DNA from 2 places in the Streptomyces xiamenensis genome. Region 1 is predicted to be linked to the other one. Evidence: riboswitches for the same ligand, from Rfam matches in the RefSeq annotation. Region 1 holds a riboswitch; the other holds the start of a gene.
What was found. A riboswitch is a leader RNA that binds a small molecule or an ion and turns the genes downstream of it on or off. The one in region 1 is predicted to bind cobalamin.

Region 2: it holds a riboswitch for cobalamin, as region 1 does, so the genes downstream of both, SXIM_RS19720 (ribonucleoside-diphosphate reductase subunit alpha) here and metE (5-methyltetrahydropteroyltriglutamate--homocysteine S-methyltransferase) in region 1, are expected to answer to the same signal.

What each region holds. Positions count from the first base shown of each region.
Region 1 is NZ_CP009922.3:5,300,537-5,305,849, reverse strand. It holds gene SXIM_RS24340 (ABC transporter ATP-binding protein) at 26-1,792, opposite strand; gene SXIM_RS24335 (helix-turn-helix domain-containing protein) at 1,985-2,593, shown strand; gene SXIM_RS24330 (hypothetical protein) at 2,590-2,802, shown strand; cobalamin riboswitch at 2,849-3,073, shown strand; gene metE (5-methyltetrahydropteroyltriglutamate--homocysteine S-methyltransferase) at 3,225-5,313, shown strand, end outside.
Region 2 is NZ_CP009922.3:4,242,906-4,248,218, forward strand. It holds gene SXIM_RS19720 (ribonucleoside-diphosphate reductase subunit alpha) at 1-2,129, opposite strand, end outside; cobalamin riboswitch at 2,267-2,425, opposite strand; gene SXIM_RS19725 (GNAT family N-acetyltransferase) at 2,456-2,956, opposite strand; gene SXIM_RS19730 (YbdD/YjiX family protein) at 3,039-3,284, opposite strand; gene SXIM_RS19735 (carbon starvation CstA family protein) at 3,281-5,313, opposite strand, start outside.

The DNA.
Region 1 (5,313 bases):
CGCCGCCCTCGCCCACGGGTCCGGATCAGGTGAGCTGACCGCGCTGGAGACCGGCGTACGCCCCGCCCCGCTCCAGCAGTTCCTCATGGGTGCCGATCTCGGCGATGCCGCCGTCGCGCATCACCACGATGCGGTCGGCGTTGCGCACCGTGGACAGCCGGTGCGCGACCACGAAGGTGGTGCGGCCCGCGACCAGCCGGCCCAGTGCCTGCTGGACGAGCGCCTCGGAGCGGGTGTCCAGCGCCGAGGTGGCCTCGTCCAGGATCAGCACCCGGGGGTTGCGGATCAGCGCGCGGGCGATGGCGAGCCGCTGCCGCTGGCCGCCCGAGAGCCGTCCGCCGCTCTCGCCGACCACGGCGTCCAGGCCGCCGGGCATCCGCTCGACGAACTCCAGGGCGTTGGCGTCGCGCAGGGCGGCCCGGACGGCGTCGTCGTCGACGTCGTCCATGCCGTAGGCGACGTTCTCGCGGATGGTGCCCTCGAACAGGATGGACTCCTGGGGCACCACGGAGACGAAGCGCCGGTAGGTGCGCAGGTCCAGGGTGTTCATGTCGGTGCCGTCCAGCAGCAGCCGGCCGCTGGTGGGCCGGATGAAGCCGATGACGAGGTTGAGCACCGTGGACTTGCCGGCCCCGGACGCGCCGACCAGGGCGATGGTCTCCCCCGGCTGGACGGACAGCGTGAAGTCGCGCACCGAGGGCCGTTCGGCCTCCTCGTAGCGGAACCCGGTGTTCTCGAATTCGATGGCGCCGCGCAGCGAGGTCATCGCGGTCTTGCCCTCGTTCTCCTCCAGCGCCGGTGCCTGGAGGACCTCACCGACCGACCGCACCGACTCCAGGCCCTTGGTGATCACGGGCGCCAGGCCCATCAAGGTGGTGGTGGAGTTGGTGAGGGTGGTGAGGAACGCGCTGAGCATCACGACGTCCCCCGCCGTCAGGTCCCACACCTCGTAGTAGGCGATGAGCGCGGAACCGGTGAGGAAGAGCACGCCCAGGGCGTTGAGGAACACCCAGGCCAGCGAGGCGAAGCGGCCGTTGAGCAGGTCGAGCCGCAATCCGGAGCGCAGCACGTTGCCCAGGGTGTGGTCCATGCGGCGCAACGCGCTGGGCTCCAGGCCGTGGGCGCGGGTGACGGAGATGAGCCGGGTCATCTCGGTGACCCGGGAGGAGAGGTTCTCGACCTCGTGCCGGAACTCCTCGTTGTGGGTGCGCAGCCGGGTCCGCAGCCGCATCACGAGGAGGGCGGCGACGGGCACCACGATGAGGAAGACGGGCAGGAACTCGGGGGTGCGGAAGCCGATGATGACCAGGCCGCCGATGAGGACGGTGATGGCGCCGAGGCCGGTGTCCGAGGACTGCTGCACCATCTGTTCGATGGTTTCGACGTCGCGGACCACCTTGGCCTGCAGCACGCCGGCGCTGACCCGGGAGTGGTAGCCGATGGACAGCTGCTGCATGCGGGTGCACAGGGCCGAGCGCAGGGCGGTGCCCACCCGGCGGATGCTGCCGTACAGCAGCCGGACGTAGAGCAGGTGCAGCGGCGGGTTGATGATCAGGATGATCATCACGACGCCGGCGCTGCTCCACAGCTGGCTGATGGGCAGGTGCTGCACGACGGTGTCGACGATGGCGGCGGTGACCAGGGGCAGCAGCCATACGGGGCTGTGCTTGATCACGAAGACGATGAGGGCTCCGGCGACCTGGGGGCGGCTGCCGCGGAAGAGATAGGCGAGGGTGCGTACGGGGTGTTCGCCACGGTAGTGGTGGTCGAGCGGCCCTTCGGGCGTTGCCATGCGGGAGGTTCCTCCGAACCAGGGCGGATCTCAGCATTCCACAGCAAGCGCAGTAAGCGCTTTCCGAGGGGACTCTACTCCTCACCGAACCGGGCCCGACAGGGCGTTCGGAGGGTGAATCGGGCGCACAGGCTCTTTGCCCCAGAGGCAAAACATTTGCCTCTGGGGCGAGATTTTGCTTGCATCGGAGCCATGAACTCCGAGCTGCCGGCGATGGCACCCCGGCTGCGCGAGCTGCGCGGCAGGGCCGGGCTGACCCTGGAGTCGGCCGCCGGCCGGGCCGGGCTCTCCCCCGCCCATCTGTCCCGGCTGGAGACCGGACAGCGCCAGCCCTCGCTGCCGGTGCTGCTGTCCCTGGCCCGGATCTACGGTACGACGGTGGCCGAGCTGCTCGGCGAGCTGCCCGCAGCCGCCGACCCCGTCGTGCGCGGCGGCCCGCAGGCCGGGCCCGGTGCCCGCGAGGCGGACGGCTGGAGGTACTGGCCGGCGGGCGGGCCCGCCCGCGCCATGCAGGCGCTGCGGGTCCGGGTGCCGTACGGCGGCGGCCAGGACGACCTCGTACGCGTGCACGCCGGCGAGGAGTGGCTGTACGTGCTCGGCGGCCGGCTGCGGCTCACCCTCGGCGAGGCGCGGCATCTGCTGGAGCCGGGCGACAGCGCGCACTTCGACTCGCTCACCCCGCACCGGATCGGCGCCGCCGATCCCGAGGGCGTGGAACTGCTGTTCGTGCACACCCTGCTGCGCAGCGGGGCCGCCCAGCTCTGCCTGGGCGGCGACGGAAGGGAGACGGTCCTGCCATGACGCCACGCGAGGAGCACGGGGAACCCGCCGAAGGCACGCCGGCGGCGGCACCCGCACCAGCCGCACCGCCCGCGCCGGCCGGAAAGCGCGCGAAGGGCGGCGAGCTGCCGCCCGGTTTCCTGCCCCGGCTGTTCCTGTACGGGGTGCTGGGCCACGTGGTGGTCGCGCTGATCTTCCTCATGGTGTGGGCGGGTTCGCGCGCCCAGTGACCCGTCCGGCATACGAACGGGGTGTCCGGTGACGGGGTGGACCGCTTAGGGTGGCGGACGCAGCTGGTTCGCCCTGCCCGCCAGGCAGACGCGTCGTAAGAGGGAACCCGGTGGGAATCCGGGACTGCCCCGCAGCGGTGAGCGGGAACGACCGCCGTCAAACGCACTGGAGCCGAAGCCCGGTTCTGGGAAGCGACGGCCACTAGGAAGCCTCGTCATCCGGCGAGCAACGCCCGCGAGTCCGAAGACCTGCCGCTGTCCGCGCGCATCCGTGCGCGGTTCCCGGTGACCCTCGAGGGTGGGTCGGCGTCACGCGTCGGGCGGCCGGCGGGCTCCGTCCCGCGCACGCCCGGGCGATCGCCCCTTCGCGCCCCCGCAGTGGTCCACCGGACACCGGAGTGACACTCGCGAAGGAGAGTTCCGTGACCGCACAGTCCGCAGCCGCGGCAGCACGGGCCACCGTGTACGGCGTACCCCGGCAGGGGCCCGACCGGGAGCTGAAGAGGGCCATCGAGGGGTACTGGAAGGGCCGCACCGACGCCGCCGCACTGCACGGTACGGCCGCCGCACTGCGCCGCGACAACTGGCGCCGGCTGGCCGAGGCCGGCGTCCACGAGGTACCCACCGGCGACTTCTCGTACTACGACCACGTCCTGGACACCGCCGTCATGGTCGGCGCCGTCCCCGCGCGGCACCGGGCCGCCGTCGCCGCCGACCCGCTGGACGGCTACTTCGCCATGGCGCGCGGCACCCAGGACGTGGCGCCGCTGGAGATGACGAAGTGGTTCGACACCAACTACCACTACCTCGTCCCCGAGCTGGGTCCTGACACCGTCTTCAGCGCCGACTCCACCACCCAGGTCGCGCAGCTGAAGGAGGCGCTGGCGCTGGGTCACACCGCGCGCCCGGTGCTGGTGGGCCCCGTCACCTTCCTGCTGCTGGCCAAGCCGGCGCCGGGGGTGGCGGACGACTTCCAGCCGCTGACGCTGCTGGACCGGCTGCTGCCGGTGTACGCGGAGGTGCTGGCCGATCTGCGGGCGGCGGGCGCCCGCTGGGTGCAGCTGGACGAGCCGGCGCTGGTCGCGGACCGGACGCCGGCCGAGCTGAACGCCACCGCCCGCGCGTACCGTCAGCTGGGTGCGCTGACCGACCGGCCGCAGCTGCTGGTCGCCTCGTACTTCGACCGGCTCGGCGAGGCGCTGCCGGTGCTGGCGAAGTCCCCGGTCGAGGGCCTCGCGCTGGACTTCACCGGCCCCGCCGCGGCGAACCTGCCGGAGCTGGCCGCCGCAGGCGGGCTGCCGGGCAAGCGCCTGGTGGCGGGCGTGGTGGACGGCCGCAATGTGTGGATCAACGATCTGGGTGCGTCGCTGAGCACCCTGGGCACGCTGCTCGGTCTCGCGGACCGGGTGGACGTGGCGGCCTCCTGCTCGCTGCTGCACGTGCCGCTGGACGCCGCGGCGGAGCGGGACATCGATCCGCAGCTGGCCCGCTGGCTGGCGTTCGCCGTGCAGAAGACCGAGGAGATCGTCACCCTGGCGCGCGGTCTGTCCGAGGGCACCGGGGCGATCACCGCCCGGCTGGCCGCCAACCGCGCCGATCTGGCCTCCCGGGCCAACTCGCCGCTGGCCCACGACCCGGCGGTGCGGGCCCGTACCGCCGCCGTGACGGAGGCCGACGCGCGCCGCTCCGCCGCCTACCCGGAGCGGGCGGCGGCGCAGCACGACCGGCTGGGGCTGCCGCTGCTGCCGGTGACGACCATCGGGTCCTTCCCGCAGACCGGGGAACTGCGCACGGCGCGCGCCGATCTGCGGGCCGGGCGCATCGACGAGACCGCCTACGAGGGCCGGATCGCGACCGAGATCCATGAGGTGATCGGTTTCCAGGAACGCGCAGGGCTGGATGTGCTGGTGCACGGCGAGCCCGAACGCAACGACATGGTGCAGTACTTCGCCGAGCAGCTGACCGGCGCGCTGACCACCCGGCACGGCTGGGTGCAGTCCTACGGCACCCGGTACGTAAGGCCGCCGATCCTGGCCGGGGACCTCTCGCGCCCGGAGCCGATGACGGTGCGCTGGACGCGGTACGCGCAGTCGCTGACCGAGCGGCCGGTGAAGGGCATGCTGACCGGTCCGGTGACGATGCTGGCCTGGTCCTTCGTGCGGGACGACCAGCCGCAGGCGGAGACCGCCCGGCAGATGGCGCTGGCGCTGCGGGACGAGGTGCAGGACCTGGAGGCGGCCGGCAGTTCGGTGATCCAGGTGGACGAGCCGGCGCTGCGCGAGACGCTGCCGCTGCGGGCCGCCGAGCGCGAGGAGTACCTGGCGTGGGCGACCGAGGCGTTCCGGCTGACGACGTCCGGGGTGCGTCCCGACACGCAGATCCACACCCACATGTGCTACGCCGAGTTCGGCGACATCCTGCGGGCGATCGACGAGCTGGACGCCGATGTGATCAGCCTGGAGGCGGCCCGTTCCCACATGCGGGTGGCCGATGAGCTGGGCGCGGCCGGCT
Region 2 (5,313 bases), 1.1 Mb from region 1:
GACTGCGCCTGGTCGATGAAGGGGGTACGGGCGGCCGCCATGTCGATCAGCGCCCGCTGCGGCAGCTCCCACGCCGTGCGGTACAGGTCGCGCACCTCGGCCGGCAGCGACGCGATCCCGTCGATGGAGCCGTTCGCCTCGCGCAGCGCGCCCCGGGTCGCCTCGTTCCACAGCCCCAGCCGCTTCAGCTCCTCGACCAGGTAGGTGTTGACCTGGAGGAACTCGCCGCTGAGCGTCTCGCGCTTGAACAGGTTCGACACCTGCGGCTCGATGCACTCATACACGCCGGCGATCGAGGCGATGGTGGCGGTCGGTGCGATCGCCAGCAGCAGCGAGTTGCGCATGCCGGTGCCGGCGATGCGGGTACGCAGCGCCTCCCACCGCTCCGGCCAGGTCACCTGGGCGTCGGCGTAGTGGTCGGGGTGCAGGACGCCGCGCGCGGTCCGGGTCTTCTCCCAGTTCTCGAACGGGCCGTGCCGCTCCGCCAGATCGGCGGAGGTCTCGTAGGCGGCCAGCATGATCCGCTCGGAGATCCGGGTGGACAGCGCCTTCGCCTCGGGGGAGTCGAAGGGCAGGCGCAGCCGGAAGAAGACGTCCTGGAGGCCCATCAGGCCCAGGCCCACCGGCCGCCAGCGGCTGTTGGAGGCGGCGGCCTCCTTCGTCGGGTAGAAGTTGATGTCCACCACGCGGTCCAGGAAGGTCACGGCCGTGCGCACGGTGGCGTCGATCCGCTCCCAGTCCATGTCACCGTCGGCGCCCAGGTGCGCGGCCAGGTTGATGGAGCCGAGGTTGCACACGGCGGTCTCGCCGTCGTCCGTGACCTCGATGATCTCGGTGCACAGGTTCGAGGAGTGCACGATCGAGCCGGCCTCGGCCGTCTGGTTGGCGGTACGGTTCGCGGCGTCCTTGAACGTCATCCAGCCGTTGCCGGTCTGCGCCAGGGTCCGCATCATCCGCGCGTACAGCTGCCGGGCGGGCACCCGCTTGGCGGCGCGGCCCTCGGCCTCCGCCTTGCGGTAGGCGGCGTCGAACGCGTCGCCCCACAGGTCCACCAGCTCGGGCACCTCGGACGGCGAGAACAGCGACCACTCGGCGTCGGCCTCCACCCGGCGCATGAACTCGTCCGGGATCCAGTGCGCCAGGTTCAGGTTGTGGGTGCGGCGCGCCTCTTCACCGGTGTTGTCCCGCAGCTCCAGGAACTCCTCCAGGTCGGCGTGCCAGCTCTCCAGGTACACGCAGGCCGCGCCCTTGCGCCGGCCGCCCTGGTTGACGGCGGCGACCGAGGAGTCCAGGGTGCGCAGGAACGGCACGATGCCGTTCGACTTGCCGTTGGTGCCGCGGATGAGCGAGCCCCTGGCCCGGATGCGGGAGTAGGACAGGCCGATGCCGCCGGCGTGCTTGGAGAGCCGCGCGACCTGGTGGTAGCGCTCGTAGATGGAGTCCAGCTCGTCCAGCGGCGAGTCCAGCAGGTAGCAGGAGGACATCTGCGGGTGCCGGGTGCCGGAGTTGAACAGGGTGGGGGAGGACGGCAGGTAGGCGAGCGAGCTGGTCAGCCCGTACAGCCGTGCCACCTCTTCCAGGGCGCGCTCGGAGCGGTCCTCGGCGAGGCCGCAGGCCACCCGGAGCAGGAAGTGCTGCGGGGTCTCGATCACCTTGCGGGTGTGCGGGTGGCGCAGCAGGTAGCGGGACTCGACGGTGCGCAGCCCGAAGTAGCCGAACCGGTCATCCGCGCCGTCCGCGATCGCCTGCTCCACCAGGGCGTTCAGCCGTTCCGCGTGGAGTTCGACGAACTCGGCGGTGGTGTCGGCGATCAGGCCCTCGCGCTGCCCGGCGGCGATCGAGTCGGAGAAGGTGACCGCGCCCTGCCCGGCGGCTTCCTCGCGCACGGCGAGGGTGAGCAATCGGGCGGCGAGCCGCGAGTACTCGGGCTCCTCGCCGATGAGGCCGGCGGCGGCCTCGATGGCGAGCGAGCGGAGTTCGGCCGCGTCGGAGTCGGCCTGCCGGCCGCGGATCACGGCCGCCGTGACCCGCGCGGGGTCGGTGGCGGGCAGATCGGCGGTGAGGTCGCTCACGGTGCGCAGCAGTTCGGCTGAGGCCGGCTCCGCTGGGGCGACGGGTGCGATGGTCACGCGATGCTCTCCCTCATATCGCAGGGACACCTTCAGGGGCGACGCACGACGGGCGCATGCGGGCATACGTGTAGCAAGGCAAAGGCTCACATGACGTATACCGCGCAGCGTCCGCCGGCCCAGCCCACGAGGCCCGGACGTTCTCGATACTGACGGCAGGTGTTCGGACTCATGACGGACCATCTGAAATCAGCCCATCACATACCGTTGCGGGACAGTTCCGGAATCACACCGGATTCCCCTGCGACGACAGCGAGCACGAGCATACATCTAGTGCCGAGGGAAGCGAGCACCACCATATGTAGTGTTCGTCGTCATACTTACGGTCACAGCTCACATGCGAACACGTGAAGTGTGACCCCCGGGAACGGGTCCCAGTCGCGCTCCGGGGCCCGAACGAAGCCGAGCCGCCCGTAGAGTCTGTGCGCTGTGTGCATCTGCGACGAACTGGAGATGACGACACGCCGTTTCCCGGCCCGGCGCGCCCGGCTCAGACACTCCCGCACCAGCGCCTCGCCGATCCCCCGGCCGCGTGCCTCGTTCCGCACCACCAGCATCCGGAACTCGGCCTCCTCGGGGCCGTCGGCGACATCGACGTAGGGCCCGCCGTCCAGGACGAGGGTGACGGAGCCCAGCAGCGTGCCGTCGGTGTCCGCCGCCACCAGGATCTGGGTGTGCGCGGCCCGCCGGGCGGTGTCGCGCAGCACCTTCAGATACGGATCGGCGGCTCCGTAGGTGAGCAAACCCTCATCGAGGTAGGTGGTGGCGGTCATCTCGCCGAGCTCGGTCAGTTCGTCGGGCTCGGCGGCTCTGATCATGGTGTCCATGCCGTCAGTATGTGGCGGCTGTTCGATGTCCCGTACGGCAATATCGGCCGAGGCCAGGGGTCCCGGGGCGGGCGGACGCGCCTCAGCAGCAGCCGGCGCCGGCGCCCGGCTCGGAGGCCCTGGCGTCCATCCGCATCCGTTCGAACTCGCGCCGGCTCAGAACCCGTACCGTCGGGTCCTGGGCCCGGGCGCGGGCCGTGTAGCGGTCGTACGCGCTCTCGCCGGTGACCTCGCGCACGTACCAGCGCAGCCAGCCGCCGACCCGGCGCGCGGTACGGGCCACCGTGGTAGTCCGTACCGCGCCGGTCGTACCGTCCGTCGCGGTCATTCCCTGGCCCCTTCGGGGGTGCGCTCGCCGCCCGCCTCGCCGTCCCTGACGGCCGGGATGCCGCCCTCGGGCCCGAGCCCGGCGGCCACCAGTTCGGCCTTCTCCTCCTTGGTGGCGATCAGCCCGGCGGGGGCGATCAGCCGGGACTCCACGAACGGGGCCTCCTGGAGGGAGACCGAGCCCGGGTCGCGCAGCGCCTTGAGGATCATCCGTGCGGCGTCGGCGAAGACCACCAGGACGAGGACCGCCAGCAGCCCGGTGATGGCGGCGGTGATGGTGGCGTTGTTCACGATGGTCTGCATGTCGGACATGTCCTTGGCGCCCGGCAGCAGTTGTCCGGCGTCGATTCCGTCCTGGTACTGCGAGCGGCGGGCGAGGAAGCCCACCGCCGGGTCGCCGGAGAACACCTTCTGCCAGCTCGCGGTCAGGGTCACGATCGAGATCCACACCAGCGGCACCCCGGTCACCCACGCGTAGCGGGAGCGGCCGCCCTTGACCAGCAGCACCGTGCAGATGGCCAGGGCGATGGCGGCCAGCAGCTGGTTGGCGATACCGAAGACCGGGAAGAGGGTGTTGATGCCGCCGAGCGGATCGTGCACGCCGATCCACAGCAGCCCGCCCCACAGGCCGACCACCAGCGCTCCGGTGATCCAGATCCCGGGCCACCAGTGGGTGGAACGGAATTTGGCCAGGCGCGGGTGCATGCCACCGATGGCGTCCTGAAGAATGAAGCGGCCCACCCGGGTTCCGGCGTCGATCGCGGTGAGGATGAAGAGCGCCTCGAACATGATCGCGAAGTGATACCAGAAGGACATCATCGCTTCGCCGCCGAGGATGTCGGCGAGAATCGCGGCGAGGCCGAGCGCCAGGGTCGGCGCCCCTCCGGTCCGGGAGAGCAGTGAGCCCTCCTCCACCGATGCGGCCGCCGCCGTCAATTGGTCCGGGGTGACGGTGAATCCCCACGACGTGATGATCTCGGACGCCGACTGGACGGTGTCCCCGATGACCGCCGGCGGGGCGTTCATCGCGAAATAGATGCCCGGATCCAGCACACAGGCCGCGGTGATCGCCATGACCGCGACGGAGGATTCCATCAGCATCGCGCCGTAGCCGATGGTGCGTACCTGGGTCTCCTTCTGAATCATCTTCGGAGTGGTTCCCGAGGAGATCAGCGCGTGGAATCCGGAGAGGGCACCGCAGGCGATGGTGATGAAGACGAAGGGGAACAGCGAGCCCGCGAACACCGGGCCCTCACCGTTGGAGGCGAAGTCCGTGATCGCGTCCATCTTCAGGCCGGGCAGCGTGATGATGATCGCCGCCGCCAGCAGCCCGATCGTACCGATCTTCATAAAGGTCGACAGATAGTCCCGTGGGACCAGCAGCAGCCACACCGGGACGACGGAGGCGGCGAATCCGTACACCGCCAGCCAGATCACCAGGGTGCCCGGCTCCAGGGTGAAGGTCTCGCCCAGCGAGGAATTCGCCACCCAGCGGCCGGCCACGATGACGAACATCAGCAGCGAGACGCCGATGACGGTGACCTCGGCGACCTTTCCGGGCCGCAGATAGCGCAGGTAGAAACCCATGAACAGCGCGATCGGAATCGTCATCCCGACCGAGAAGGTGCCCCACGCGGACTCGGCGAGCGCGTTCAGCACCACCAGGGCCAGGACCGCCAGCAGAATGATCATGATCGTGAAGATCGCGATCACCGCCGCGACGCCGCCCACCGGGCCGATCTCCTCGCGCGCGATCTGGCCCAGCGACTTGCCGTCGCGCCGGGTGGAGGCGAACAGCACCACCATGTCCTGCACCGCGCCGGCGAAGATCACCCCGACCACGATCCAGATGGTGCCCGGCAGGTAGCCCATCTGGGCGGCCAGCACCGGACCCACCAGCGGGCCGGCGCCCGAGATGCCCGCGAAGTGATGGCCCAGCAGCACCCGGCGGTCGGTGGGGTGGTAGTCGAGCCCGTCGTTGTGCCGCTCCGCCGGAGTGGCCCGCCGCTTGTCGACACCCAGCGCCCGGT